DNA from 2 places in the Enterococcus durans genome. Region 2 is predicted to be linked to the other one. Evidence: riboswitches for the same ligand, from Rfam matches in the RefSeq annotation. Region 2 holds a riboswitch; the other holds the start of a gene.

Region 1 (15,844 bases), 820 kb from region 2:
TTATCCAAGTATTTAAAGAAATCAAGGATATCGATCATCCAATCGTTCTTCATGTGCATACTGAAAAAGGTCACGGATATGAACCTGCAATTGAAAACAAGATGAAATACCATTGGCATGTTCCTTTTGATCTAGCAACTGGTGAAGCAAAACATCCAGCAACTGGCGAAACGTTGAATCAAGCAATCATTGCCTACTTGGATGAAAAAACAACGAATAGTGAGACACCAATCGTTGCTGTCAATGCGGCAATTCCAGGTATGTTTGGTTTGAAAGAGTATCAGAAAAAACATCCAGATCATTATTTTGACGTAGGTATCGCGGAACAACATTCGATTACTTTTGCATCAGCTTTAGCTTCACAAGGGGTTCGTCCAGTAGTGTTCCAATCAAGCACATTCTTACAACGTGCGTATGACCAATTATCACATGATTTAGCAATCAATGAAAATCCAGCCGTGATTTTGGTTGGGGGTGGAACGATCTCTGCAAGCGATCGTACACACCAAGGAACATTTGACATTGCGTATCTTTCAAGTATCCCTAATATCAAATATCTTGCACCTGCAACTAAAGAAGATCTACTTTCAATGCTTGACTGGGCATTGACGCAAACAAAACAACCAGTAGCAATCAGAATTCCAACACATGGCGTACAACATGGTGAAGCAATTGCCAAAGATTACTCGACACCAGCGTACCAAGTGTTGAATGAAGGTGAAACTGTAGCTGTTTTGGCTTTAGGTGGGTTCCTTGAACTTGGAAAAGCAGCAGTGGAAGAATTCAAAAAAGCAGGGATCGATGCAACATTGATCAATCCTGGAACAATCACAGAATTTGATCGTGAAACATTGGATCAGTTAAAAGAAAACCATCAAGTTGTTGTGACTTTAGAAGATGGTAGCCTGGCAGGTGGTTTTGGCGAAAAAATCAGCCGTTATTATGGTGATTCTTCTGTCAATGTCTTGAATTTTGGTTCTAAAAAAGAATTTACTGATAGCATTCCAACGCAAGAACTCTACGAACGTTATCATTTAACGCCTGCACAAATCGTTGAAGATACACAAAAAGTACTTTCTAAATAGTATTAGTGGTACTATCCGTAGAGCAACGAGTGAAGAACTTTAAGAACTAAGAGGAAGTCTAGAAATTGGCTCATTGATTTTTGTCCAATTTTACTTTTTGGTGACTGCTGTTCTTCTTGAGTATTCAAAATAAAAAATGAGGTAAAAGTGAGTGATTACTTTTATCCCATTTTTTTATTTATGAAGAGAGAAGTAGATAACGACATAATATTTACTATATAAATATTATGTAAACTAACTTTTGAATAAGACAGTAGGCTCATAATAAGTGAAGATTAAGCAGGATTATTCTAAAATATCTTTAAAGTAACGAAAAGAGCAGCCCACCATAGGTTCAGAAAGAAACCTTTTGATGGGCTGTTCTTTTTATCTAAAAATCTCTTTTTTCTTTAGGAAGTAGTGGTCAATTGGGTCAATAGTTGTGAATAACCTAATTCTCTAGCATAGTCCTCAGCTGTCTTTCCATAATTATCCCGTAGCTCCTTGTTTGCTCCGTTATCTAGTAATACTTGAACGATTTCCTGATAGATAGCAGAACCATCTCTCAAAGCGACTGCTTCGATCAGCGCTGTGTACCCGTAGTTGTTTTGATGATCGATGTTTACTCGTTCATCTGCTAAGAGGAGTTTGACATTTTCTAAATGTCCTTTTTCTGCAGCGGGTATCAGTGCATTTCCACCAAAGCGATTCACGATTTGCTGATCTGGTTCGCCATTTTTTAACATATAGTCTAAAATTTCTGTTTTCCCTTGCGCGCTAGCATAGAGATAAGGACTGTCTTGTATCCCATCTTGTTGATTGATATCCGCTCCATGATCAATCAATGTCTTTGCAATATCAAGCTGATTCAGATGAGTAGCGATCATCAACGGAGTTTCACCAGCTTCATTTTGTTCATCAATGGGGTAGTCTGGATTTTTCAATAATTCTTGTACTTGTTGAAAATCATTGGCAGTGACAGCTTGTAATAAACTTTCTGGAACAATCGGCATGACTGTTTCCTCCTTTGTTGTTTGACTAGATTCTAATTGAGCAGTACTTGAAGTCACGACTGTTGTTTGTGAAATAGGGGAGTTCTCTTTTTGAGGATCAAGAATACAAGCACTGAGAAACAAGGGACTCAGGCCCAAGAGTGATAGTATGAAGAAACGTTTCATAAAAGCGCCTCCTTTTAACTATCATATGGATAAATGTACATGAGGGCAACTATTATACTTGGGAAGTATTGAGCATCTAAAAACATGCGTTGCTTTTGCTAAAAGGAAGAGTTTCTTGACAAAGAGACAGCCTTCATAGATAGTTAAAAGCAACGTTGACTTGCTACGTACAAGCAATTATTGAAAGAAAGTAGGGAGATTTAGTGATTACACGTATGCCTTCAGAATTATCTGAAAGAGAAAATTATAAATTATTGATCGGCTCGGTGATTCCTAGACCAGTAGCCGTCGTATCGACAATTTCTGACAAAGAGGTGTTGAATATTGCGCCATTCAGCTATTTTAATATCGTGAGTTCAAATCCACCGATGTTATCCTTAGCAATCCAGAGAAAAGATGGTGAAATGAAGGATACTGCAAGAAACATCGTAGGAAGAAAAAAAGCGGTGATCCAAGTACTTGATGCAGAAATTTTACTTGAAGTGAACAAAACAGCGGCAAGTCTTCCAAACGACGAAAGTGAACTGGCCTTGACGAATCTAACGACAAGAAAGTCAGAGAATACACCGATCCCGATTCTGAATGAGGCGAAAGTTACCTTTGAAACGAGTCTTTACGATCATGTAGAAATCAAAAATGAAACAGTAACGACCGCCGATCTATTTTTGCTATCTATTGAAGCGTATCACTTGGATGAATTGGTTTATGATCCAGAAACAGGACGGATCGATCCTGAAGCGCTTCATGCAATCAGCCGGCTTGCTGGAAGTGATTATGCTACGATTGGTGAAATCATCACGTTGGCACGACCAGACTAACTGTTGGGTAAAAAATACTGCTGTTATTTTTCTTTGTTTATGCTAAAATAAATTAATTTATAAAAGGGTAACAATCGTTATCCCATAGATAAGGGGTCTTTAACATGTTAAACATTTATTATCAAGTAGCAGAAGATGCAAAACCAATGGAAAAAGAATACGGATCAGTAAATGAGTTTCTTCAAGGTCAATACCTAGAAGTACCACCATTACAAGACCATTTCAAAGTCATCAAAGCAACGATCGATGGGGAAGAAGTCACACTAAAAGATCAAACGATCGGTGGGCTGTTCAATCTATTGAACAAGTAAAATAGTTCTTTTTATTCCGAAAAGTGAAAAGCGATTCCTCTAAGCACTAAAACATATATAGTATCTTAGAGGAATTTTTTTATGTAGAGTTCAATTGATGAATAAATATCTTAAAGATTGTTTAATTTCGTTTTTTTATCCCAGAATTTATTGCGTAAAAACGATCAGACGATTACTATTAATCTGTAAAAAATAAAAATAGTAATAACCTTGTTAGGTGAGGCTCCTATACAAACACAAGCTATTGCTCAGAAACGTCGAAAGACGCCAATGGGTCAAACAGGAATTGTCGGATTAAGGCTTTTTCAAATAGCTAAGGATTTTTCTTTACGTTGTATAGTGCTAAAACTCGGACGATGAGATGATGCTAGGTCAGAATTCTTGTTCGAAAAGGTTTCTGACCTTTTCTTGTGCTTAAATAACTGATGCTTACCCGCTCGTGGTTCACCTAACTTGTGTCAAAGAAGGGAGAAATGCGATGTGGAAAAATAGAAAGATCGACTGGTTGATTTTAGGTCCATATATGGCCTTGTCAATTGTCGGTCTTTTAGAAATTTATAGCGCAAGTTCGTATCGACTGCTCGTGACGCAAGAAGATCCGAAGAGTCTGTTTGTTCGTCAATTCTGCTTTATTCTGCTTAGTTGGTGCATGATTGCGTTCACATTTTCTGTCAGGTTGCGCATACTGCTGAAACCTAAACAAATAAACTACGGTATCATGGTGTCTATTTTACTATTGCTCATGATGAAAGTCGGTCTATTCGCTGTCACAGTCAATGGAGCGCAACGATGGATATCTATCGGAGGGATTCAGTTCCAGCCTTCTGAACTGGGAATGATCTTTTTGATTTTATACCTTAGCCGTTTTTTTAGAGATGGTGACAAGGTGCCAGATAAGATCCATAAGCCGCTATTACTCGTTGGCACAATGGCGCTGCTTGTTTTATTTCAACCTAAAATAGCAGGGGCAATCATGATCTTAACAATTGCTGGAGCAATGATCTGGGCAGCAGCGATTCCAATAAAAAAAGGAGTAGTGCTTATCTTTTCTTCTGTTGCTGGTCTGATCCTGATTGCAGGACTGGTAATATTATTCGAAAAACATGGACTGTTACCCTCTTTTTTTGAACACGCCTATAGCCGTATTGCGATGGTCCATGATCCGTTCCTCGATGAACATGGGGCAGGATATCAAATGAGTAATTCTTATTACGCGCTTTATAATGGTGGGTTATTTGGACGCGGATTAGGAAACAGCATCACAAAAAAAGGCTATTTGCCAGAATCTGAAACAGATTTTATTTTTTCGATCATTGCAGAAGAATTCGGATTGATTGGGGCGTTGCTTGTATTACTATTGCTTTTTCTGATGTATTTTAGGATTTTTCAAAGGAGTGTCCAATCACAAAATCAGCAAGCAAGTTTGATTTTGATCGGAGTCGGTACGTGGTTACTCATGCAAACAAGCATCAATGTCGGAAGTATTTTAGGCTTGATCCCCATGACGGGAGTACCATTGCCGTTCGTTAGCTATGGTGGCACGAGTTATTTCATTTTATCCTTTGCAGTTGGTTTAAGTCTGAATATCACCTCTAGACAAACGCAAAGAAACAAACAGGTCGACGAGTTGCAGCTCGATCGACCCAAAGTACTAAAAAAGAAGAACTGAGAATTTCTCAGCTTGGATTATCATAAAGGACAACGATCGATTTTTCAAGTAAGAGATTCTTATTAGAAAGAGGAATATGAAATGAAAACATTTCAAAAAATAATTCTAGTTTTTTTGGCAACGATCGCCATCGTAGTCGGCTATTTTTCCTTTGAATTCGTTCATGGATTCTCATCTGGGAACCAATCAGCTGGTGTCCAAAAAGTAGAAGCAAAAGATGTACCTACGATCATCAATGTTGCATTGATAGGTTCAGATGCTCGATCCAAAGAAGAAGAAGGGCGTTCGGACTCTTTGATGGTGGCACAGTATAACCAAAAAACAAAAGAAGCAAAATTAGTATCGATCATGCGTGATTCATACGTCGATATTCCTGGTTATGGTATGAATAAGATCAATGCGGCCTATTCATACGGAGGCGTGGATCTGCTTAACAAGACCTTAAAGGAAAACTTCAAATTTGAAGCTCCTTATTATGCAAGCATCACTTTCCAAGATTTTATTGATTGTGTGAACGAACTATTTCCAGATGGTGTGAAGATCAACGCAGAAAAAGATCTGGATTTAGATGAGGTCTATATCAAAAAAGGGGAGCAAACCATGGATGGCAATACATTGCTGCAATATGCACGCTTTAGAGAAGATGAAGAAGGCGACTTTGGCCGTATCAGACGGCAGCAACAAGTGATCAAGGCTCTCTCTTCACAGCTTAAAGATGTGACTTCGATTCTCAAATTGCCAAAAGCGGTGGGCAAATTATTAGGAAGCATCAAAACAAATTTACCGGAAAGCGTATTGATCGATTGCGGACTTGATTTTTTGAATGAAGACAAAAAAATATCTACGTTATCTGTTCCTGTGGATGGAAGTTGGGATTTCAATAACGATACGCCTTCTGGCAGTGTATTGGAATTAGATTTGACCAAAAATCAAGAGGCTCTCAAGCAATTTTTAGATTAGTAAGTTTTTCGTAAAAGAAGCTAGAACAAGCAATCAAAGCTATGTTCTAGCTTCTTTTCTTGTGTTAGAATGGAACGGAATATATTTGACGAGTGGAGGGAAAAGATGAAACAAAGTGATACTCATCGAAAGAAAAAAACAGGTCTGATTGTTGGTGGCGGAGTTATTCTGGTTCTTGCAGCGGCTTGTGGCGGCTATTTTCTTTACCAGCATCAACAAGAAGAAAAGGCAGTCAAAGCCAGTGAAAAAACGATCCAACAATTTGTAACAGAGCTAAATAAGGGCGACTATGAAAAAGCAGTGGCACTTATCCAAGTAGATAATAAAGGCAAGAATAGCTTTTCAAAAAAAGAAGTTTTGGAGAAGTATCAAAATATCTATGGTGCAGTCGATGTCAAAGGAATCGAAGTTTCAAATCTGAAAATCGATAAGAAAGACAGTGACACGTATACATTTGGTTATAAAGCAAAAATGAATACTACGTTAGGAGAGCTAAAGGGTCTTTCTTATGAAGGGACTCTATCGAAAAAAAATGATCAAACCAAAATCAACTGGCAACCTAACTTGATCTTCCCTCAAATGTCAGGCAACGATAAAGTAAGCTTGACCGCTGAAACAGCAAAACGAGGAAATATCTTGGATCGCAATGGAAAGCCTTTGGCGACAACTGGCAAATTGAAACAGTTAGGAATCGTACCAGGTAAATTAGGAGAAGGCGAAGAAAAAACAGCGAATATCTCGGCTATCGCTAAATCGTTTGATTTGACTGAAGAGGAAATCAATCAGGCGATTTCTCAAAGCTGGGTACAACCCGACTATTTTGTTCCCCTAAAAATCATCGATGGTGAAACACCAGAACTACCTAGTGGTGCCACTATTCAAGAAGTTGACGGTCGTTATTATCCATTAGGCGAAGCAGCTGCCCAGTTGGTCGGCTATATTGGAGAAATCACTGCCGAAGATATCAAGAAAAATGCAGAATTAAGTAGTAATGGGAAAATCGGCCGATCTGGTTTAGAAATGGCGTATGACAAAGAGCTGAGAGGAACGAATGGCGGAAAATTAAGTATTACGGATGAAAATGGTACAGAGAAAAAAGTGTTGATCGATCATGAAGTAAAAAACGGGCAGGATATCAAATTGACTCTTGATGCAGATGCACAAAAAATAGCCTATGATAGCTTAGGGGGAAAACCAGGATCGACTGTTGCGACTTCACCAAAAACAGGAGATTTATTGGTATTAGCAAGTTCGCCTAGCTATGATCCAAATAAAATGACCAATGGTATTTCTCAGGAAGACTATAAAGCATATTCAGAAAACAAGAACCAACCATTCATCAGTCGTTTTGCGACAGGCTATGCTCCTGGATCGACGTTCAAGATGATCACCGCAGCCATCGGTTTAGATAATCAGACGATCAATCCAGAAGAATCTCTAGCAATCAGTGGGTTGAAATGGCAAAAAGATTCGTCATGGGGTTCGTATCAAGTAACACGGGTGAGTGATGTCCCTCAGGTAAATCTAAAAGATGCGTTAGTATATTCTGATAATATCTATATGGCACAAGAAACGCTGAAAATGGGCGAAAAGGCCTTCCGTGATGGGTTGAATAAATTTATATTTGGCGAAGAACTAGATCTACCGCTTAGTATGAATCCCGCGCAAATCTCTAATGAGGAAAGTTTCAATTCAGACATTTTGTTAGCAGACACTGGCTATGGACAAGGGCAGCTGTTGATCAATCCGATCCAGCAAGCAACGATGTACTCTGTCTTTGCCAATAATGGAACGCTTGTGTATCCAAAATTGGTTTTAGATCATGAAACAAAAGATAAGAAAAATGTCATTAGCCAATCTGCGGTGCAAACGATCATCCCAGATTTGAAGGACGTTGTCCAAGATGTAAATGGAACGGCCCATTCATTAGCTTCACTGAATATCCCGATCGCTGCAAAAACTGGTACAGCAGAAATTAAAGAAAAACAAGATGAAAAAGGCCAGGAAAATAGCTTCTTGTTTGCTGTAAATCCAGATACGAATGGTTATTTGATGGTCAGCATGCTGGAAAATAAAGAAGAAGGGGATTCTGCAACGAAACGGGCCCCTGAACTGTTACAATACTTGAATCAAACCTATCAATAAAACCAAGTCATTGATCGTAACTATAGCTGTAATGAAACTAACTGATGACTGGCTGTTCCCTCGATCGGCTTTGGGTTCAAGTACGCTAGTAGCTATACGATCCGCTTGATCTAATAAGTAATGATTGGAAGTGTCTTCGGTCAACCAAGGGATATTCTTTGGTTGATCGAAGCTTTTTTCTTTATCGTTGATAGGGAGTCAAATCGGAACGACTTTTCTGCTTTAATAAGAAGAGAGAGTAGATCAGTAAAAAGATACCCATAAGCGCGGGAAGTCCATGATGGATACTGGCATAAAGTTGTCCACCGATAATGGGGCCGATTACTCTAGCCAATGCCTGGATGCTTTGAGCGCCGCCTTGGATCTTTCCTTGGTCGCGAGCATCTGCTTTTTTGGAGAGCAGCCCATTGAAGGAAGGTCCAAAAATGGAGTCACCAAAACCGAAGAAGATCATTCCTATGATGAAAAGCCAGACTTTCGGAATAAAAACGGATAAAAAAATCAAACCATAGCCAATGATTTCGTTACTGATCCCTAACTGGATGATCTGCTGATCTTTTAGATACTTCAAGAGTAGGGGCATGACAAAAGTCTGAGAGAAGATGTCCATAATGCCCATCAAAGAAAATGTAAGGCCAATTGCGAGAGGTTTCAAAGAAAAGGTATCAATCGAAAATTGAGCAAAAATAGCCTGTAGTGAGCCATTAGGTAACCAAATAAAAAAGCCGCAGACCATGAGCCATTTCACCGAGGTGATGGAAAAAATCGATCGTAACTGCTTGAAAGGATTGAGTTGTCCTAAAAAAATCTTAGAAGCCCGTTTTGTTTTGTTCAAGCTTTCAGGCATCAAGAAATAACCATAGATTGCATTGATGAAGGTAAGGAGGGAAGCCACAAGTAACGGGACAGCAGAACCAAAATGGCTGAGAGCACCGCCAATCAATGGCCCCATAGCTGTTCCGATACCTGCAACTGCGCTGACCCAACCAAAATATTTTGTTCGATTTTCTTCAGTGGTGATATCTGCGAAGTATGCAAATATCGCGGAAATCTCACCGCCAGTCAGTCCCTCAATGAGTCTACCTAAAAATAGCACCCATAACGCACCACCGAACCCGAAGATCAAGTAGCCAATGGAAGACCCAATCAAGCTACTGATCAAAACGATTCTTCGTCCAAAACGGTCACTTAAAGCACCAAGTATAGGACTAGCTAGAAACATAGCAAATGCATAGACGGAAGTCAGCAATGAAACTGCCACCGCTTGTTGATGCGGTGAAGTGGTATAAGATGCGACTAACGATGGGACAACAGGGGTGATGAGCGTTAAGCCAAGCCCCACCATGAAGACAGATGTGAAACCAAAGATCAATGAATGTTTTGTTTGTATAGTTGTCAAAAGAATGCCCCTCTATTTGTTTTTTTGTTTCCTAGTAAACAAATAGTAGTGTAGATGATTTTTGTTTCCTTGTCAACAAAAAAAGAGGACTCAACCCTTAAATGGCTGAGTCCTCTTTTTTTGCGGTTTTTTTTAGCTGTTCTCTGAAACGTCCGATAAAGCGGAAGACGGTATCGAATTCATCTGCAGACATCTGCTCAAATACGGCTTCATTTTCTTTAAGGAATTCTTGATGAAGCTGCTGATGTCGGTCGTTCAGCCGCTTACCTTCTTCCGTTAAACGAAAATATAGTTCTTTTTTATTTTCTGGTTTTTGGTAACTTTCAATTAACTGTTTTGCCAAAAGCTTCTTTGTTTGTTTGCTGATAGCGCCACGTGTCAGGTAGCTGGCAGCTGCTAATTTTGTGACATTGGGTTCAGGAAGTTTCGCTATCTTCTCGATCAACTCGATTTCATTTAGCGGATATCCCTCGATGGCCTCTTCAAGTTTCGGCTTGTTTAACCAAGTGATTTCATTTGCTAAATCAAGCATCTCACTGATCAGATTTATTCTCTTGTCCATTGAGCAACCTCTTTTTTCTTTTAGTTTAACGAAGATCCATTTCCCTAATCATAATATACTATAAGGCGCTTTGCTATACTTCATGCACTTTTTTCGTGAAATGTTTAAGCACTAAAGGTGAAATCAAAGTACTTAGCAGAACAACGATGACAAGTGGAGAATAGTAGTGAGGCTCGATCAATTTGCTTTGCTGTCCAATCTGTAAAATGATCAATGCCATCTCACCACGAGAAATCATTCCTGCGCCGACCATCAATGAACTGTTTGTTGAAAAACCTGCTACTTTTGCGCCTAAATAGCCTCCAAAAAGTTTTGTAAGGATAGCAATGATTGTCAATACAAGAATAAATAGAAGTTGTTCACCAAAGTTTGAAAAATCAACTTCTAATCCAACACTGACAAAGAAGACAGGAATAAATACAGCGTAACCTAACGCTTCAACATTATGATAAACTTCATGTTTGACTTTCGTTTGGCTGACAGCGATACCTGCAAAAAAGGCGCCGATGACAGAACTTAGGCCAATCAAATCTGCAACAAACGACATGCCTAGACAAATAACCAATGAAACGATGATGATAGCCGAATTCGCGTAAATTTTTTCAGCAAAGGACATCAAAAAAGGTGCGATCCATTTCACCAATAAGAAGATGAAAATGAAATAAATGACTTGTTCAGCCAATAACAGCGGAAGGGGAAGGTTGCTGGAAGACTCCCCAGTCAAAAAGGATAAACTAAAACTTAGCACCAAGACCACTAAAATATCATCAACGACAGAGGCGCCTAAAATAGTCGAGCCTTCTTTCGTGTTGACAACGTTCAATTCTTTCAATACTTCAACGGAGATACTCACTGAAGTTGCCGCTAAAATGATTCCGAAGAAAATCGCTTCATTATTGGAAACTTGGAACGCTTCTCCTGTCAACCAACCAAACACGACAGGGAACAATATACCTAAAATCGCGACGAACATCCCTGGCTTAAAGTATTTTTTCAGTAAAGAAAGGTCACTTTCTAGACCAGCTAAGAACATCAATAAGATGACCCCGATTTCAGAAAAATCATGGACTAATACACTAGGATGGACCCAGCCTAACCCAGCTTCTCCAAGTAACACACCGACTAATAACTGTCCGATCACTGCCGGGATACCGATTCGTCTTGATACATGCGAACCAATAGTCGTTGAAATCAAAATAAGACATAGAATACCGATGAATTCCATAAAATAGAACAATCCTTTCAATCGAATAATCAAACTTCTGTTTAATAACAAATATTATTTAAAAAGCAAGAAAAAATATTCTCTATTTCAACAAAAAAACCTTTAAACACGAAAGGTGCAAAAGGTTTTTTTGCTTTCTTTGAGAAACCTACGAATACATTTTACGTACTCGGAAAAAACTGACAATTTCTGATATACCCATAAAAATCAAAATAGCGCCAAAAATTTGGAAAAGGAACATCAAGCTTTTGAAGGGATTGAATAATAAGATCAATCCGCCGATCAATAGCAAGACACTATATAAGCTCCAACCTTTTGACTTAGTATTTAGGCCAAAGAACAATTGAAATAATCCATTTGAAATAATCACTAGTCCAAGAATGATTGGTAAGATCGATACAATAGCAGAGGCAAAAACTAGAACGATCAAGGCGATGATCAAAAAGACGATGCCACTTACCAAGCCAAATCCCCAATCACCTGTTTGTTTTTTATTTTTATGCGCTTCTAAAATATTTATCAACCCTAGTAGTGCAAAATATGCAGTGATCAGATAGCCGATAAAGTGAAAGACCGCAGTCGGATTGATCACAATAGCCAGACCGGCGATAATGTAAATTGCTGCTCGTAGAAAAGCGTAGCGTTGGAAATTCTTTCGCACCATATCAAACATAACACAAACCTCCTTTGATTCTATTCTAACTGGAAAAGTTGTTTTTACCAAATGATAACTTATGGGAGCCTTTAATTTCTAAGGATTTTTTCCATTTTCTTTCCTTTGGCTAATTCATCGATCAACTTATCTAAATAACGAATATTCTGCATAAGTGATTCGTCGATCTCTTCTACGCGGATACCACAAATGAGTCCTGTAATCAAATCACGTTTAGGATTCAAATGGGGTGCTTCAGCAAAAAAAGTACGAAAATCGACTTTATTTTGTATTTGTTGGCTCAACGCATCTTGTCCATACCCAGTCAGCCATTCGATCACTTGATCAACTTCGTTTTTTGAACGTCCTTTTTTCTCGACTTTTGCAATGTAAAGAGGATAGACAGTAGAAAAAGGCATAGTGTAAAGTTTATTTGTCATAGGTTCTCCTTTCTCCTTTTTCTTCATTATATTGATTTACATGAAGAAAGGGTAGTAAAGAGGATTTTTCTTTTTAAAGAATAGAAGGTCAAAAACAAAAGAAGTGGAGTGTGGAAAGAATAGGTAGAATAACGACTAAAAGTGAAGTGGATAAGCAATTGGAACAAAAGTGGAGCAATCGAATGTGGAGTAAATCTAAAAAATCAGGTTTGCTATAGACTCTCGAGTAAACGGCGGGAGCAGAAGCAACTCCTTCGGAAATAAGCACTTCTGTCCCAGCCTCTCTCAAATAAACGGTGCTCAAAGGTCAAGTTTTTCGGAAATTTCAAAAAAAAACGAGCAATACAAAAACGTATTGTTCGTTTTTTTTTGAAATTTATCAAACCTAAATGACTTTTGTCTTGGCCTCTTTTTTTCGTGTTTAATTGAGGTAGTTGATTTGTTCTTGTTCAATTAACGGATAGGTGAACAATTTTGAATCGTCTAACTCTACTTTATGCATATCGATCGCTGTGATCTGGCTATTTGTGTAGGTCGTATAGTAGTAGATTCCCTTGTCCATATTGCAACAAGAGGAATAGATAGTGTATTCAAATTGACCATTTCCAACATCGCATAACCCTTTTTGTTGTTCCACTGATTTTAAGATATGGAAAAATTGTCCAACGCTTTCGGCTTCTGAATCTCCTGAAACTGAGTTTAGTTTGGTAAACGCAGCTTTGATAAATCGGGAACTAGAAGATAAGTCGCCTGGTAAACCAATGCTACCCATGCCGCGACTGTAGACAGTCAACTCTAGATCTTTAGAAAAAGTGTTCTCTGGGGTATGAGTAGAGACATGTCGATAGTTGTTTAAATTAAAGAGTTGGTAATCAAAAGTAGGATTGTTCGTCAATACACCAATAGGATTATCGTATACTTTCAATCCATCAACTGTAGATTCGACCACGATCGACTCTTTTTGATCTGCTATCATCCAGTGTAAAGGCGAAAGTGGCAAGTCTTCACTGAAATCGATGTTGACTAAGTTGATTTCCTTTAATAATGCTCTTGCTTCGAAGACATTTTGGCATTGACTTAGGACCCAAGGGATAAACTCAAATGGAGAAATGTTGGTTTTTTCGGACATTTCTTCAAAGAAATGCGCATTCCCAGGGAAATTTAGTCCTGCCATGCTTAAACCAGTTTCATTCGTTGCTTCATAATAGAGAGGATAGTCATTGACAACAGTTGCCATACCAATCAATGCATAATGGGTGGGGATATCCGTCACTCTCCGAAATTTAAATGGATAATTTCTAGGAGTGATGGTTACCACTTCATGATAAGAAATCTCCAAATCCAAATTACGACCAAAATAATGATCTTTCGTTGAATAAGTAATCGATGTACACATTGTACATTGCCTCCTTTGATGATGGTAATTTAATCATAGGACGATTTTTCATTTTTTTCCACTAATAACTAAATAGATGATCAAAAAAGAGTGAATGTGGAACAAATCTAAAAATCAATTTTGCTACAAACACTCGAATAAACGGCGGGAGCAGAAGCAACTCCTTCGGAAATAAGCCGAAATGAACAAAAATTTGAAAAAGCAATTTTCGTTCATTTCTTCTTATTTCTCGGAGTTAAACACTTCTGTCCCAGCCTCTCTCAAATAAACGGTGTCCCAAAGTCAAGTTTTTCGGAAATATCAAAAAAAAACGAGCAATACAACAAGCGTATTGTTCGTTTTTTTCTAATTTCTCAAACCTAAACGACTTTTGTTTCGACCTCACTCTAAATACGAATAAGCGCTAGGTCAGGGATTGGTTTCCTTTGTGACGTGTTGAGGAATTTCCTTCACCTTTAAGACATCAAGGAAGAAAGTGAAGATCGGAATTCCGACGATCAAACCCCAGACGCCGAAGAATCGTTCACTAACTAATAGAACGATAAAGGTGTAGAAAATCGGTAATTCTGTTTTGCTTGACATCAATTTTGGGTTCAAGACATACGACTCAATCAAGTGGACGACTAAGATCGTTAAAAGTATATAGACGACATCTTTGATCCCTCCCTGAGAATAAGCAATGAACGAAAGAGGGACACATGAAACGATCACACCTGCAACTGGGATCAGACTTAAAAAGAAAACCATGATGGCTAAGCTTAATAATTGGTTGAAACCAAAAGCGGCTAAGGCAACGGTTGTCAATAATGTATTCAGTAAGGCAATAATGAATTGGGCTTCTAAAACCAAGCCAAATGTATTGACGAATTTATAGGCAAAATAATAGATATCCTGGAAAAACCAAGCAAATTCACTCTTTAAAAACAATCGGGAGAACACAACTGTTTTTTTCTTCTCGATCATAAAGAAGAAACTTAAGATGAATGACATGGCAAAAGCAACGGCTAACTTACCGATATCTTGTAAATAGCCTAATGCGATTGATGCACCATTTTGTAGTTGCTCAAAAAAATCGTTTCGTTCAATGTAATTATGGATATACAAGAGAACAGGATCAGCATCTTTTGGCTGATGTTCGTAGAAATTGATCACTGATTGGATCATGTCGAATGTCTGATGGATCAGCACAGGGATATACTTTGTAAATGCAAGATAGATCAGATAAACGACTAAGGCATAAATGATGATCGTCAATGCGCCAGTCGGAACTTTCACAAACCGTTGGATGACTTGAACTAAATGGATCATCAGATAGGTAAAAATAAAGGTAAGTAAAATAGTGGTGATCATGCTCCTTACAAGAAAGAGAACAACGATGATCGATAATAAAACAGTTAAACGACGAACTTTTTCATTCGCCAGGAAACGCTGATAAACAGACAACACAACAACCTCCAAGTGTAATGAAATAATAGCTTATGTAATTGATTATAGTGTGGATTCCAAGAATAAGAAAGAAAAACTGCTGACAATTTATACAAAAAGTCAGCAGTAACTTCAAATCAAGTAGTATGACGAAAATTATTCACCATTTTAGTTGTTAGTTTTTGCAAAAGGACTAATTCATCAGGTTCTAAAGGAAGATGAGCAAAAATCTCTGATGGAATCGATTCTGCTTTTTTTGCTAGAATCCTACCATTATCCGTTAAACTGATGCGAACGATCCGTTCATCTAAAGTGCCTCTTGCCCGTGTAAGATATTCTTTTTCTGCTAGCTTTTTTATCACTGGTGTCAACGTACCAGAATCTAAACAAAGGATTTTACCCAAATCTTTCATCGTCACTTGATGTTTTTCCCACAAGACAAGCATTACTAAATATTGCGTATAGGTTAGTCCTAATGGTTTCAATAGTGGCGTATAATATTTGGTGATTTCTTTTGAGGCTGCATACAAAGGGAAGCACAACTGATTTTCTAAATATAAGTCTTCCATTTTCATTCACCCCATTCATTAGAATCCTTTG
Region 2 (15,844 bases):
GTGTATAATCGAACGATGGTTACCGTGTCACAAGGGATCTTAAAAGATATTCGTGATGAGATGTTTACCCATATGGAAAAATTACCTATTCGCTATTATGATTCGCATCCAACTGGTGATATCATGAGTCGTTACACAAATGATATCGATACATTGAGACAGATGATCAGTCAATCGATTCCGCAAACGATCTCTGCACTGGTGACAGTGACTGCTATTATCATTGCCATGCTGATCATCAATATCCCAATGACGATCTTTGTATTGATCATGGTTTCTTTGATGGTCTTTATCATTCGGACTTTAGGAAGTAAGAGTGGCAAGTATTTTTCCTTACAACAAGGATCTTTAGGCGCTGTAAATGGTTACGTGGAAGAAATGATCGAAGGGCAAAAAGTAGTCAAAGTTTTTAATCATGAACCGCAAGCAATCCAAGGTTTTGTTACATTGAACAATGAGTTAAAGTTGAATTCGACTAAGGCCAATACGTATGCCAATATTTTGATGCCCATCATGGGAAATATTGGAAACTTCACGTACCTTCTAACAGCTGTGATTGGAGCTATTTTTTCAATCACTGGCGTTACAGCATTAACACTAGGAAGTATTGCTTCATTTGTTCAATTCACGAAAAGTATCACGATGCCTATCTCACAGATCTCACAACAATTCAACGCGATTATTTTATCTTTAGCAGGCGCACAACGGATTTTCGATTTATTGGATGAACAGCCAGAAGAAGATGATGGAACGATCGAGTTGGTCAACATTGAGAAAGATTCTGATGGACGAATCCACGAATCCGCAACTCGGACTGGCGTTTGGGCTTGGAAAGACGTACAACAAGGTACGGTACATTATACCGAACTAAAAGGGGATGTTCGTTTCGATCAGGTGACTTTTGGTTACAATGCGAATAAAGTGATTCTCCATGATATCCAATTGTTTGCAAAGCCTGGACAGAAAATTGCTTTTGTTGGGGCGACTGGTGCGGGTAAAACGACGATCACGAACTTGATCAATCGGTTTTATGATATCCAAAAAGGAACGATTACCTATGATGGTATCAATGTCGAACAGATCAAAAAGTCATCTCTTCGTCGCTCATTAGGAATCGTTTTACAGGACACACACTTATTTACTGGAACGATCAAAGAAAATATCCGTTTCGGAAAACTTGATGCAACGGATGAAGAAATCTACGAGGCCGCTCAGTTAGTCAATGCAGATCATTTTATTCGTCAATTACCTAATGGCTACGATACAGAGTTGAGCGATGACGGCAGTTCTCTTTCTCAGGGACAACGACAGTTACTTTCTATTGCTCGAGCAGCTATAGCTGATCCGCCAGTACTCATCCTTGATGAAGCCACATCTAGTATCGACACTCGCACGGAAACGATCGTCCAAAAAGGGATGGATTCCTTGATGAAAGATCGGACTGTTTTTGTCATTGCGCATCGTCTATCTACGGTACGAAATTCGGATGCGATCATGGTATTGGATCAAGGAAGAATCATTGAGCGAGGAACACATGATGAGTTGATTGCCCAGCAAGGAGAATACTATCAATTATACACGGGGTCATTCAAGCATAGTTGATAGTTAGAACAATAACAAAAAATAGGTTTCAAGAAAAAGCCGAATCACTTGAAAATCGCTGGATTTTTGAGTGATTCGGCTTTTTTGGTAAAAAATTGAGCGATACTAGCTCTACAGGTGACTCATTGTTTTGGAAAAAGTAATAGTGTGTATCAAAAGGAGATTTTGTAAAAAAGGTAGCGAAACATTTTCTGTTAGTGAAACATAACATCTGAAAAAAATCAGGAATCAACTATTTCGCAAAAATGAAAGAAAACATTAGAATGAGAAATGTTATTGACGCATGAAGTGAAAGCATAGTTTTCTCTAGAAGAAAGTCGTTTCATATTTTTTTACATAGTTATTTATTTGTATTTGCTCATAAAAACGATCCTAAAATTATATCATCCTAAAACACTATATCTAGTGTTTTGTATTCTCTATACCATTAAAAAAGCACAAAATCTAGTCTTTTATTTTAAAAAAACAAGAGTAGAATAAAGATATACTTTTGAGTTAGGAAGTGTTTTTTTTGAAACTGACAGTTTTTTGCGGCTCCCGTTTTGGCAATAAAGAAAGTTACAAATTTATTGCTCAAATGTTAGGAAAATATATGGCACAAGAAAATATTGAATTGGTTTATGGCGGCTCGGACTCCGGCATTATGGGTGTATTTAGCCAAACCGTTCTAGAAAATAATGGAAAAGTCACGGGAATCTATCCTACCGGACTTTTCGAATTAGAAACTCCTAAGGAAGAAGTTACAACGTTCATTCCGACAGATTCAATCGATGAACGGAAAGTATTGCTCTTTGAAAAAGGCGATGCTGTACTGATTTTTCCTGGGGGATTAGGTACTTTGGAAGAGTTCTCACAACTCCTTTCTTGGATAGCTATCGGTCTCACGCCAGATAAACCAATCGGGATTTTGGATATCGGCGGCTACTATAGCGGATTGCAAACATTGCTAGAGACATTTGCCAAAGAAGGCTTTATGGATACAAAATGGTTAAATCGAATCTTTTTTTCAAATAATCCCTTAAAGCTAGTGGATCTATTACGAGAAGAAACAACTGGATTATCAACATTATTGAAGGAGGCAAAATAATGAGTCGAATCTATTTAGCAGGCCCATTTTTTTCAGAGGAACAAATCGAACGTGTAAGTAAAATCGAAAAGGCATTGGAAGAAAATAAAACGGTGAGCAGCTTTTATTCGCCACGACACCATCAAGAAAGCAATTATGAATTATTTACAGCAGGCTGGGCTCAAGAAGTCTACGAAAAAGATATGAAAGAGTTAACTGCGGCTGATTTTGTCGTTGCTATTTTAGACTATGAACACCAATCAACTGATCCAGGAACAGCATATGAACTAGGAGCTGCAACGATGATGAACAAACCAATGATCGTCTTTCAGGAAGAAACAGTTCCAACGAATTTGATGATCACGCAGAGCTTGCACACTTATTTGAAATCAGTAGATGAGATTCGCAACTATGATTTTGAAAAATTACCTGTAACAGCATATGTTGGCGAATACTTATAGAAAAGGAAGGATTGTATGTCAGTGATATTGATATCAGGAACAATTGGCGCAGGAAAAAGCAGTTTAACAGATATGCTTGCAAAAGAAATTGATTCAAAACCATTTTATGAAAGTGTAGAGGATAACGAAGTTTTACCGCTTTTTTATTCTAATCCGGAACAATACGCGTTTCTATTACAAATCTTTTTTTTGAATAAGCGATTTCTAGCCATGAAGAAGGCATTAGTGAATGATGACAATGTATTGGATCGTTCAATTTATGAAGATAGTTTACTCTTCCATTTGAATGCTGATTTAGGACGTGTAACAGATATCGAAGTCCAACAATACGACCATTTACTAGATACTATGTTGAATGAACTAGATGATGTGGCACCGAAAAAAAGACCAGATTTGATGGTCCATATCAAAGTATCATTAGATACGATGTTGGAACGGATCAAAAAACGTGGTCGTACGTACGAACAACTTGAAAGTGATGAAACGCTATATGGATATTATGAATCATTGAATCAGCGATATGATCAATGGTACGAAGATTTTGATGTATGTCCTAAGATCCAGATTGATGGAGATAGGTTTGATTTCGTAGAAAAACCGGAACATGCCCAAGAAGTGATCAAACAAATCCAACAAAAATTAGCTGAATTAGAAGGAGAGTCTTCTGGCAGTTACTTTACAGAAAACGATCATGCGAAAGGGCAAGGGCTTGGATTGTAAAAAGAGTATCCTTTAAAGCAATAGTGAAAAAGTCAAAGGACAGAAATTAAAAATGAGGATAGGATAAAAGTTTTTCTGCTTTTATCCTACCCTCATTTTTATTTAATTATAGAAATCTCCAGCGAAGCTTTCTTTTGTATAAGTTTCAAATGATTTAAATGAATCTTTGATTAATTTATGACAATGGTCACAAATACTTAGGCTTCCTTGATCGCTAAATTCAGTATGAATATTCTTGCTACTTGTACATGTACAGTAGTCGTGACTATCAAATATACTCATTGTTTTCTCCTTTATTTCAAACTGCTTACTCAATATAACAGAAAAATATGAAATATCCATAAGAATTAAGCAAAATTAAAAAAATGTTCCACGAATCAACAGAATAATACAAAAAATGAGGTCGAGACAAAAGTGTTTAACCCCGAGAAATAAGAAGAAATGAACGAAAATTGCTTTTCAAATTTTTGTGAATTTCGGCTTATTTCCGAAGGAGTTGCTTCTGCTCCCGCCGTTTACTCGAGCGTTTGTAGCAAAACTGATTTTTTGATTTGTCCAACATTTGCTAAACAGATAAATTTATTTCGGAGTTGGCTCATTTTTGTATGGACAACTCGTGTAGCCTATGCAAAACGATTAGAGGCTATAGATATTTCCATCCTCGTCTTCTATGCGGTAATTTCCGATTTTAGTGAATTGAATCGACACGTCTTTTCCTTTTTCTTTTCCTGTGATCGTATAATTATCTGATTTAGTTTTTATCTTGATATCGGTTAAAGTGATTGCTTTTTTTGTAGTATTGGAAGTATCCGTTTCATCTTCAGCATACGTGCGTACCCAAGTCATCTTATTATCTGTGAAGGTGAGTTGACCACTGATTAGATCCATATCTTTGCGCACCTTCAAGGAATACTGGCTATTTGTAATATCTGACTTATCTGCCATCAGAATAGATGAGTCAGTGGTTTGTTCGGATGATTGATCTGCCCCACCAAACAAACTACAGCCTGATAGAGTAGAACTTGCAAAAAGCAAAACAACCATTACGATTAATTTCTTCAAAATACTGCCCCCATTTTATAGTTATCAAAATTATACCATTAGACAGGAAAACATGAAACGGATGAGCGTGAAAATCCGTAATTTCAGCGAGTCAACTTTTTAAACAAGAAGGGAAAAATTATTTTTCCGAATTGGTTCTTCAAGAAAAACGTCCTGTACTTTGCTAAGTATAGGGTTATTTTAAAAAATGTCAATTGGTCTAATCCTTTTTAGAAAACGTTTCATAAATAGGCTTGTAAGTTGAGAAAACGTTTGCTATATTGATGGGGAAGTAACGAGTGATGAGATTCACAAAAGTTATTGTAACTCTATAAAAGAAGGTGCGACTATGACAAATTATCAATTTCCTGCTCACTTTTGGTGGGGGTCAGCAGCAAGTGGTCCTCAAACGGAAGGCCGTGTATCTGGTGATGGCAAAGGAGAAAATATCTTTGATTATTGGTACAGTAAAGAACCAGAAAAATTTTTCGATCAAGTAGGACCGGAAAAAGCATCACAAGTTTATACAAAATACAAAGAAGATGTCCAATTAATGAAACAGACAGGCCACAATTCATTTCGGACATCTATTCAGTGGAGTCGTTTGATTCCTGAAGGGATCGGCGAAGTCAATCCAAAAGCAGTTGAATTTTACCATAGCTATTTCGATGAATTGATCGAAAATGGCATCGAACCTTTTGTCAATTTATATCATTTCGATATGCCGATGGCACTCCAAGAAAAGGGTGGTTGGCTTAATCGGGAAACAGTGGAAGCATATGAACGTTACGCAAAAATCTGTTTTGAATTATTTGGAACAAAAGTCAAGAAATGGTTCACACATAATGAACCGATCGTACCTGTAGAAGCTGGTTATCTTTACCGCTGGCATTATCCGGAAGAATCAGACATGAAACAAGCTGTTCAAGTAGGCTATCACGAAGCATTAGCATCTGCTTTAGCAGTTAAAGCGTATCATGAAATGGAACTAGAAGGTCAAATCGGTATCATTTTGAATTTGACACCAAGTTACCCTAGAGATGAAAAAAATCCAGAAGATGTGAAAGCAGCTGCAATCGCTGATGCCTTTTTCAATCGTTCTTTTCTAGATCCAGCGGTCAAAGGAGAATTTCCACAGGAATTAGTAGCAATCGTCAAAGAACTAGGGATCATGCCTTCGATCAAAGAGGGCGACTTGACGATCATCAAAGAAAATACGATCGACCTATTAGGGATCAATTACTACCAGCCTCGAAGAGTAAAGGCAAAAGAAACACCGATCGATCAAGAAAACGGTCCGATGCCAGAAGACTATTTTGATAATTATCAGATGCCTGGGCGTAAAATGAATCCTTATCGAGGATGGGAAATCTATGAAAAAGGAATCTATGATATTTTGGTCAATGTTCGTGAGAACTATGGAAATATCGACTGCTTTATTTCTGAAAATGGGATGGGTGTCGAAAATGAAGCTCGTTTCATCAAAGAAGACGGGATGATCCATGACGACTATCGAATCGAATTTGTTCAAGAACACTTGAAATATGTGCATCAGGCGATTCAAGAAGGTAGTAATTGTTTAGGCTATCATATGTGGACATGTATGGATAATTGGTCTTGGACGAATGCCTATAAAAACCGATATGGGTTCATTTCTGTCGATTTATCAAATGATGGAAAACGGACGATCAAGAAATCCGGATATTGGTTTAAAGAGTTATCTGATAAAAATGAAATGATTTTATAGCAATAAGCAATAAAGAGGAGGTCGCGACAAAAGTCGTGTAGGTTTGAGAAATTGGAGAAAAAAACGAGGTTGGGACAGAAGTGCTTAACTCCGAGAAATAAGAAGAAATTCACGAAAATTGCTTTTCAAATTTTTGTGAATTTTGGCTTATTTCCGAAGGAGTTGCTTCTGCTCCCACCGTTTATTCGTTTTTAAAGAATGAGACAAAAGTGTTTCTTACTTTTGTCCCACTCTCGTTTTTTTGAAATTTCCGAAAAACCTGACTTTTGGACACCGTTTATTGGAGAGTCTGTAGCAAAGCTGATTTTTACCTTTGTTCCACATTTTAGTACAGACGGTAAAAAGGTGTCTGTTGTAATCATGTATAAGTTTATTTTGCAACAAGAAAATCTGTCATGGATATTTTCCTCAATAAAAGCATCGAGCAAATGGAAGAGAAAAAAGTGGTTCGAATTAGGAGAAATGGGTACGTGCGTCCTTTTTTTAGACGATAAAAAATAATTCTAGTTTTTTAAAGCTTTTTTTTATTTTTTCCTCTATAAGACCCTTTTTTTGTATATAATAGTATAGGTAAAATTGAATAGGAGTGAAGGAAGGCATGAGAAAAAAGAGACCTTTTCTTCTCTTTTGGTTACTTGGTTTTTTCCTACTGCTTATTTTGTCTGCTGCGGCTTCAGGAAAAATGACAGCTGATATTTCTCAAAAAAATACAGAAAAAATAGTTGCAAGTAAAGAATCAGTAGATAAATTTAAAAAAGAATTTTCGACGTATTGGTGGGAAGATTATAAATTAGTAGCCAACTACGATAAGGGAGAATTAGAGATCTATTTGCCAAAAGATAAGGAAAATAATCAGTTCATCAATATCGATGATGTGCTGAGTGCGATTTCATTTAGACAATATCAATTCAAGGACAAACACTTGACGGTGTTGTTACTAACCAACAAAGGGGAACCCTTGGCCCGATTAAAAAATGGCAAAGTCAAAACCAGTTATTCGGATAAAATCAATGTAGATGTAGTCGATAAACGACTAAAAGAATGGATCAAAACAAACGAGCAAGTGAAAAAAAATTCAGAATCCACCACTACGTCAGATTCTCCGACAACACCTCCTTCGACTAGTGGGGAAACAGGTGTAAATACGGTCAATAATCAAAGTGAGTTAAATCAAAATTATCAATAGAACTATCTAAAAAGAGTAGAAAAACGAATCAGTTGTTTCTATTCTTTTTTAGTTGTTGAGACAAAATGGCCAATCAGATGGGCATGTTTTTAGCTAATTTCTAAAAAAATCTTAAAATAATTTTTTTTTAGAGAATTTTCATTTTTGAAGAGCAGAATATACAAAAATGAATAGAGAGAAGTGATATGTGTGACACGTTTGAAAAAATTGTGCCAAAATCGTCTGATGATTGTTCTGATCGCCAGTTTTTTCTTTTGGTTAAAAACAATTTTTGCCTATTGTATTGATTTTTCATTGGGAGTAGAAGGAAGTATCCAATACTTTATTTTATGGATCAATCCGATTGCAACGACACTGCTTTTTTTTGGCTTATCTTTATATATAAAGAAGCTCAAACCGGCGTTGTTTGTCCTTTTGATCATTGATATTTTAAATACATTAGTTCTATATTTGAATATTATCTTTTACCGTGAATTCACTGATTTCATTACGGTGAAATCTGTATTAGGATTTTCAAAAGTATCACAAGGTCTTTCAGGAAGCTCTTTTTCTTTGATGGAACCCCATGATATTTTATATTGGGTGGATATTCTCATCTTTATCGGTCTACTTGGTTGGTTGATCGTGAAAAAAGTTCCACTAAAGAGTCCGGCTGTGCCCAAACCAGTTGCGCTAGCCCTCACTTGTCTATCCGCTTTGATATTTTCTGGTAATTTAGCGCTCAGTGAAGCGAATCGCCCTCAGTTATTACAAAGAACGTTTGATCGTTCTTACATCGTGAAATATTTAGGGATCGATGCTTATACGATTTACGATGGCATCAAAACGGGAATGACGAGTAGCGTACGCGCGCATGCAAGCAGTAATGGAATCGATGAAGTACTAGATTATACGAAACAACATTATGCTGAACCAAATCCCGATACATTTGGCATTGCCAAAGGAAAGAATATCATTGTATTACATTTAGAAAGTTTTCAGCAATTTTTGATCAATATGAAGGTGGATGGTCAAGAAGTCACGCCATTCTTAAATAGTATTTTTCAAAATCAATCAACGATCAGTTTTGACAATTTCTTCCATGAAGTGGGTCAAGGGAAAACAAGTGATGCAGAAAATATGTTAGAAACTGGTACTTTTGGTTTGCCTCAGGGTTCATTGTTTACAGAGCTTGGCTCAGATGATGTCTTCCAAGCAGCACCAGCGATCCTTGGACAAAGCCAAGGATATACAAGTGCTGTCTTCCATGGGAATGTTGCTAGCTTCTGGAATCGAGATCACGTGTACAAAAACCTTGGATACGAGAATTTCTTTGATCGTTCTTATTTCAAAGATTCAGATGAAACTCTCGGGTATGGCATTTTGGATAAAGATTTATTTAGTGAATCGACTCAATATTTGGAACACTTACAACAACCTTTCTATGCCAAATTCTTATCTGTCACGAACCATACTCCTTATTATACAGATGATAAGAATTTTGACTTTCCGTCATTGAATACAGGGAATAGTACGGTAGATAATTATGTACGAACTGCTCATTATCTTGATCAATCATTAGAACAGTTCTTTACGTATTTGAAGAAATCTGGTATTTATCAAAATTCGATGTTTGTGATCTACGGGGATCATTTTGGGATCTCCAACACAGACAATGCAGATCTCGCAACAGCGCTAGGGAAAGATGCTGCGACTTGGAATGAATTTGACGATGCTCAAATGCAAAGGGTGCCGTTGATGATCCATATCCCAGGATATACGCAAGGAAAAGTGAATCACGAGTATGGTGGAGAGATCGATGTATTACCGACTCTGTTGCATCTAGTAGGTATCGATGATAAGAATTATATCCATTTTGGAACAGACCTATTGTCTGCCAAACACGATCAAGTAGTTGCATTTAGAAATGGAAACTTTGTTACGCCGGATTATACCGTCTTAGGTGGAAAAACCTATAATAATCAAACAGGTGAAGTTATCGATGAAAAAACAGCAGGAATCGAGGAAGAGATCAAACAAGATCAAGATAAAGTGAAAAAAGCGTTAAGTCTCTCCGATAAATTGAATCAGGAAAATCTTCTAAGATTCTATGTCCCAGAAGGATTTGAAACGATCGATCCTAAAAAATATGATTATAAAGATGAAGCACAAAAAAATGAAGCAATCGAAAAACAAAAAGGAAACAATTCAACGAGTGTCTATTCAAAAAATGGCAATAAAACAACGACGAACCTTTATCCCATAGAACCAGCAACAAGCAAATGATCATACTAAAAAACTTCTAAAGAGACTGGATGTTCCATTTCTTTAGAAGTTTTTTTTATAATTCATGAATTTTTTATTTTTTGCGTATTTGATTAATGAATGAAACAAATTTTTAGTATTGAATGTTCTTGCTTCATACTGTTCTTGGATGAGGGAAGAGCCAATACAAAAATCTGGATGTATTCAAACGATGGAGGAGGAATTTTATGTACGATGGGAAATTGATCAAACAACTTAGGGTGAACAGAAAACTGACACAATCACAATTAGCACAAGGAATCTGTTCTAAAACGTCTTTAGTAGGGATTGAAAGTAATTCAGTAAAAAAAATATCCTTTTTGACACTGAAAGCATTTTTAGAACGATTAAATATTTCTTTGGCTGAGTACGAATGGTTACGTAATCAAATGGATGAACCAAAGAAAATCAAGAAAAGTCGTCATCTTTTAAACAAAGTCCAAGAAGATAATTTCGATCCTTATAAGGAAATTGCAAATAACCGCAAACAATTCAAAAAAACGACGGATCTCTATTATCTGGTATTGAATCTACAGATGTTTTGGGAAACAGAAGGGGAGTTGCAATTAGAGTTTTTAAAATATGAATGTCGGACAATCGAAGAGTATTTTGTGCAAATGAGAGAATATGGACTCTTCGAATTGGGGATATTAGCTGAGTTTCCTTACATATTCAGTGATTCATTCATTGATAATCATTATTTAAAAATCAAGAAAAGAATGCGGCTGTTGCCAGATTCAAAACTATCGGATCAATATTTATTTACTTTTTTAAAAAACTTAACCATTTACTATATTGATAAAAAACGTTTCAAAAAAGCCCGTAGCATCAATGAAGACATGTACCGCAGTTTAGCTCACAAAGAAAAGTCAACGATTATTTATGAGATGCTGATGCTTGAGTATTACCGGCGGATGATTGCTGCAGCTTTAGGTGAACCGATCATAGAAGGAACGAACACGCTCTTTTCTGTGATTGAATACACGTTGGGAAAGAAAGAACGCGTGGCACTTGAAGAAAAATTAGCAGCCGTTGGACACCAGAGAAGTGATGGTAGATAAAGCGGATTAGTACAAAAAGCACAACAATGACCAGCCAGAGATTTCCGAATGCTAAGTACAATTAGAAATCTCTGACTGAGTGATTCAGTGAAGGTTCTGGTATCATCTTTAATTGTTTAAATCTGGGTGGATGATCGCTGCCTTATTCTTTTGCGTATCAAATAAGGGAAAGAACCGATTGATTTCATTGGTTGCAGAATCACGGGAATCAGAAGCATGAATGATGTTTTCTGTTCCTGGTAAAGCATAATCACCACGGATCGTTCCTGGAACGGCATCGACAGCTTTTGTTGCGCCAACCATCTTGCGGACGATGTCGATTACATCGTCACCAGCTAAGACTAGATAGACAACTGGCCCCGAAGTCATGTAGTCGATCAATTCAGAAAAAAAACTACGCCCAGATAAATGTTGGTAATGCTCTTTTGCTAATTCTTCTGTCATAGTAGCAAATTTCATTTCGGTGATTGCTAAACCCTTTTCCTCAAATCGTTGGATGATTCGGCCGATTAAATGACGTCTTACACCATCCGGTTTAATAATGACAAGCGTTCGTTCCATCTCAATCACTCCTGTTCAATTGTTATAGTCTTATTATACTTGTGTCTATAAAAAGGTACAAATATTAGTGAAGTCTAGAATAGGTGACTGACAATAAAAAAAGCTAACAGTCGTTATTTAAAGATTTTCAAAAAAATCAAAAAAATAAGTTTGACATTCCTTCTATATGTTGTTATATTTACGGAGGAAAACTAAATAAGATTTGTTAGGTGAGGCTCCTATACAAACATAGGCTACTGCCCAAAAACGTCGAGAGACGCCAATGGGTAGAACAGGAATTGTCGAGACAAGGCTTTTCATAAGGTAGCTAAAAGCAAGAAGTTGCTTTTTACGTTGTACAGTGTCAAAACTCAACGATGAGATCAAAGAAGCTTTTTTCGTGTGCTTTTTCGACCTTTCGCTGGATTTTGGCGAAAGGTCTTTTTGCTTTTTTTACATTAGTCTTCCAAATTATGCGTAAAAGGGGTGATTTTGTTGGAAAGTTGAAGCTGAAAATAGAAAAAAATATGTTGGAAAGTAAACAAATAAAGGAGATGAGAACAAATGGATGACAGTCCTGCGAAAAAACAAGAGCGAGAGAAACTGCTGGCTGAGACTATTATCTATCTGTTTTCAGCCCCTTTAGGAACAGCTTTTTCTTTCTCTCTCCAATAAAATAACTGATCAGTAAAGAAGCTACCAGTACGTACTTTTTGGCTGACAAAAAGGAGAAGAATGAGATGGAAAAAAAGAAAGATACACAAAAAATCTATGCTGCATTTGCAGGTAAAACCAAAGAAGAATTACTACAATTTTTTCATTCAACAGATCATGGGATGGAAGAAGAACAAGTTGAACAAGCAAGAGAACAGTATGGTGAAAACTCAATTTCTTATGGAAAGAAAACACCGTTTATTGTAGAAGTTTTGAAAGCATATATCACGCCTTTTACATTAGTTTTGATTGCTTTAGGTGTTATTTCATTTATCACAGAATATGTCTTAGCCGCACCCGGCGACAAGGATCTTTTTGGTGTTGCAATCATTTTTACAATGGTCATCGTCAGTGGAACAATGACATTGATCCAGTCTGTTCGTTCGAATCAGGCAGCTGAAAAATTAAAATCATTAGTAAAAGTGACCGCTGCGGTCAAACGAAATGGCAAATATACTGAAATCCCGATGGAAGAAATCGTCTGTGGTGACCTAGTGCGCTTATCAGCGGGAGATATGATCCCAGCAGACATGCGGTTATTATCCGCAAAAGATTTATTTATTTCTCAAGCGGCTTTGACAGGTGAAAGCTATCCAGTGGAAAAGCAAGCACATGTTTATGAAGATGCGACACTTAGCGAAACAAGCTACGATAATCTTGCATTCATGGGAAGTAATGTCATCAGCGGAAGCGCTGAGGGCATCATCATTTCTGTAGGAAATCAAACGCTGTTTGGACATGTTGCGCAGACCCTCTCTGAAAAACCGATCAAATCAAGTTTCGAGATAGGGATCCATAAGACATCGATGTTGTTGATCAAGTTTATGGCGTTGATGGCCCCAACGGTTATCGTTATCAACGGTTTTACTAAGGGTGACTGGTTAGAAGCCTTTCTATTTGGTCTATCGGTTGCCGTAGGATTGACGCCAGAAATGTTACCGATGATCGTCACTACTAACCTTGTCAAAGGTGCAAGTGTGATGGCGAACAAAGGAACAGTCATCAAAAATCTAAATGCGATCCAAAATTTTGGTGCAATTGATGTGTTATGTACAGATAAAACAGGAACGTTGACACAAGATAAAATCATTTTGGAATACCACATGGATTGTGAAGGAAAAGAAGATGACCGTGTGTTACGACATGCTTATTTGAATAGTTATTATCAAACGGGACTAAAAAATCTACTTGATGTCGCGATCATTGAAGAAGCAAAAGAAACATTGGCAACGGATAGCATCAATTATCGAAAAGTGGATGAGATTCCATTTGATTTTGAACGTCGTCGGATGAGTGTAGTAGTGGAAGATGTTGCGGGAAAAACGCAGATGATCACAAAAGGTGCAATTGAAGAAATGCTTAGCATCTCTAGCTATATCGATCTTGGTGGTGTGGTTAGTCCGTTAACGAAAGAGTTAAGAGAATCTGTCTTAGCAAAAGTAAGAGATCTAAACGAAGACGGTCTTCGGGTCATTGGAGTCGCACAAAAGACGAACCCAAGTGTAGTTGGAGAATTTTCTGTCAAAGACGAATCCGAAATGGTCTTGATCGGGTATCTTGCTTTTCTTGATCCACCAAAAGAAACAACAAAACAAGCACTAAAAGCATTGAAAGATCATGGGGTGGCCGTAAAAGTTTTGACTGGTGACAATGAGTTGGTTACCCGTTCTGTTTGTCGACAAGTTGGATTAGAGATCAATGAACTGATTACTGGAGAAAAAATCTCAGAGATGGATGATCGTGAATTGGCACAAGTAGCTGAAGAGCATGAAGTCTTCGTCAAATTAAATCCACAACAAAAAGCACGATTGACTACAGCTTTGCGCCAAAATGGGCACACGGTAGGATTTTTGGGTGATGGAATCAATGATGCACCTGCGATGAAAGTAGCTGATATCGGTATTTCAGTGGATACAGCGGTGGATATTGCCAAAGAATCAGCAGACGTGATCCTTTTAGAAAAAGACTTGACGATTTTAGAAAAAGGTCTTTTGTCAGGTCGAGAAACTTTTGGGAATATCATGAAATATATCAAAGCAACAGCAAGTTCGAATTTTGGTAACATGTTTTCTGTATTGATCGCTAGTACATTTTTACCATTTCTACCAATGTTACCGTTACAGATCTTGTTCTTGAATTTGATTTATGATGTTTCTTGTATCTCTCTACCTTGGGATCAAATGGATAAGGAATATTTAACTGAACCTAAGAAATGGAAAGCATCTAGTATTGGAAAATTCATGGTCTATTTTGGTCCAACTAGCTCGATCTTTGATATCACCACATACTTATTGATGTATTTTGTGATTTGTCCAGCTGTTGTTGGGGGGGATTTCCACTCATTGGACGCGAAACAACAAGTCGTATTTATTGCATTGTTCCATGCCGGATGGTTTGTCGAATCCTTGTGGACACAAACGTTGGTACTGCATGCACTACGTACACCAAAGATTCCATTTCTACAAAGTAACGCAACATTTGCGATGTTCATCATTACCACTTTGGGAATAGTCGTAGGGTCCATTTTACCATTCACAGGCTTTGGTGCAGAATTAGGTTTGTTGCCTTTACCAGGAACGTATTGGATCTGGTTGATTGTGACGGTACTAGCTTACTTAGCTTTAGTCACGATGGTCAAAAAAATCTATATCAAAAAATTTGGTGAATTGTTATAAGATGAATTGATCTTACAAATCAAGACAATATAGAAGAAAGAGAGCCCATCTGAGCTATGGGTTTCCATCAAGCAGGATAATGTGGAACAAAAGTAAGAAACACTTTTGTCTCATACTTTAAAAACGAATAAACGGTGGGAGCAGAAGCAACTCCTTCTTATTTCTCGGAGTTAAACACTTCTATCCCAACCTCTTTCTGTGTTGAATCGAAAGGACAGTTTTGACACTGGTTATCCGATGTAACTGCTGTATAGTGATTTTGTCAGCACATTGATTAGGATAATTTTCATGAAATTTGCACTCATTTCTATACTTTCAACTGGTACTCATGCTAAACTAAAGGTATTGTTTTTTGAAAGGATTAGTGAAAGTATGAAAGGCGCAATATTTGATTTAGATGGTCTATTAGTCGACACCGAAAAAACATATCGTGATGGGTGGTTATGGGGCTTTGAGCAATATGGAATAGAAATACCAAAAGAAATCGTAGATGCCTGGAGCGGTAAAAACTGGAAGCAGAGCTTTGATATTTTAGTTGAAGCTGCCGGCAGTCTAGAGAAAGTCCAAGAAGTCCGAGCAATACGGGAGGAATATTTTTACCAAAAACTACGTGGTGGAGAAATTGCACTCAAACCTTACGCAAAAGAAATTTTGACTGAGTTAAAAAAACGTCAACTCAAATTAGGTTTAGCGACTACGACTGTTACAAAAAGAGCCACAGATATCTTAGAACAATTTGATCTGTCGC

The links. Region 2 has a riboswitch for magnesium ahead of mgtA (magnesium-translocating P-type ATPase). Riboswitches for the same ligand answer to the same signal wherever they lie in the genome.
Region 1: another riboswitch for magnesium. It lies ahead of CJZ72_RS12160 (FtsW/RodA/SpoVE family cell cycle protein); the one in region 2 lies ahead of mgtA (magnesium-translocating P-type ATPase).

The regions. Positions count from the first base shown of each region.
Region 1 is NZ_CP022930.1:2,547,338-2,563,181, reverse strand. It holds gene CJZ72_RS12180 (1-deoxy-D-xylulose-5-phosphate synthase) at 1-1,085, shown strand, start outside; gene CJZ72_RS12175 (ankyrin repeat domain-containing protein) at 1,475-2,242, opposite strand; gene CJZ72_RS12170 (flavin reductase family protein) at 2,446-3,060, shown strand; gene CJZ72_RS12165 (hypothetical protein) at 3,165-3,371, shown strand; M-box (ykoK) riboswitch at 3,574-3,739, shown strand; gene CJZ72_RS12160 (FtsW/RodA/SpoVE family cell cycle protein) at 3,850-5,040, shown strand; gene CJZ72_RS12155 (LCP family protein) at 5,122-6,000, shown strand; gene pbp4 (penicillin-binding protein PBP4(5)) at 6,106-8,145, shown strand; gene CJZ72_RS14420 (hypothetical protein) at 8,116-8,289, opposite strand; gene CJZ72_RS12145 (MFS transporter) at 8,327-9,544, opposite strand; gene CJZ72_RS12140 (MarR family transcriptional regulator) at 9,642-10,106, opposite strand; gene CJZ72_RS12135 (cation:proton antiporter) at 10,180-11,331, opposite strand; gene CJZ72_RS12130 (HdeD family acid-resistance protein) at 11,480-12,004, opposite strand; gene CJZ72_RS12125 (DUF2200 domain-containing protein) at 12,076-12,423, opposite strand; gene bsh (choloylglycine hydrolase) at 12,845-13,819, opposite strand; partial or broken gene CJZ72_RS15150 (DUF3788 family protein) at 13,950-14,073, opposite strand; gene CJZ72_RS12115 (AI-2E family transporter) at 14,228-15,262, opposite strand; gene CJZ72_RS12110 (MarR family winged helix-turn-helix transcriptional regulator) at 15,382-15,813, opposite strand.
Region 2 is NZ_CP022930.1:1,723,522-1,739,365, forward strand. It holds gene CJZ72_RS08200 (ABC transporter ATP-binding protein) at 1-1,602, shown strand, start outside; gene CJZ72_RS08205 (LOG family protein) at 2,114-2,689, shown strand; gene CJZ72_RS08210 (nucleoside 2-deoxyribosyltransferase) at 2,689-3,129, shown strand; gene CJZ72_RS08215 (deoxynucleoside kinase) at 3,145-3,849, shown strand; gene CJZ72_RS08225 (LptM family lipoprotein) at 4,486-4,911, opposite strand; gene CJZ72_RS08230 (glycoside hydrolase family 1 protein) at 5,240-6,637, shown strand; gene CJZ72_RS08240 (hypothetical protein) at 7,236-7,823, shown strand; gene CJZ72_RS08245 (LTA synthase family protein) at 8,013-10,088, shown strand; gene CJZ72_RS08250 (helix-turn-helix domain-containing protein) at 10,295-11,167, shown strand; gene ndk (nucleoside-diphosphate kinase) at 11,276-11,728, opposite strand; M-box (ykoK) riboswitch at 11,923-12,097, shown strand; gene mgtA (magnesium-translocating P-type ATPase) at 12,421-15,096, shown strand; gene CJZ72_RS08270 (HAD family hydrolase) at 15,469-15,844, shown strand, end outside.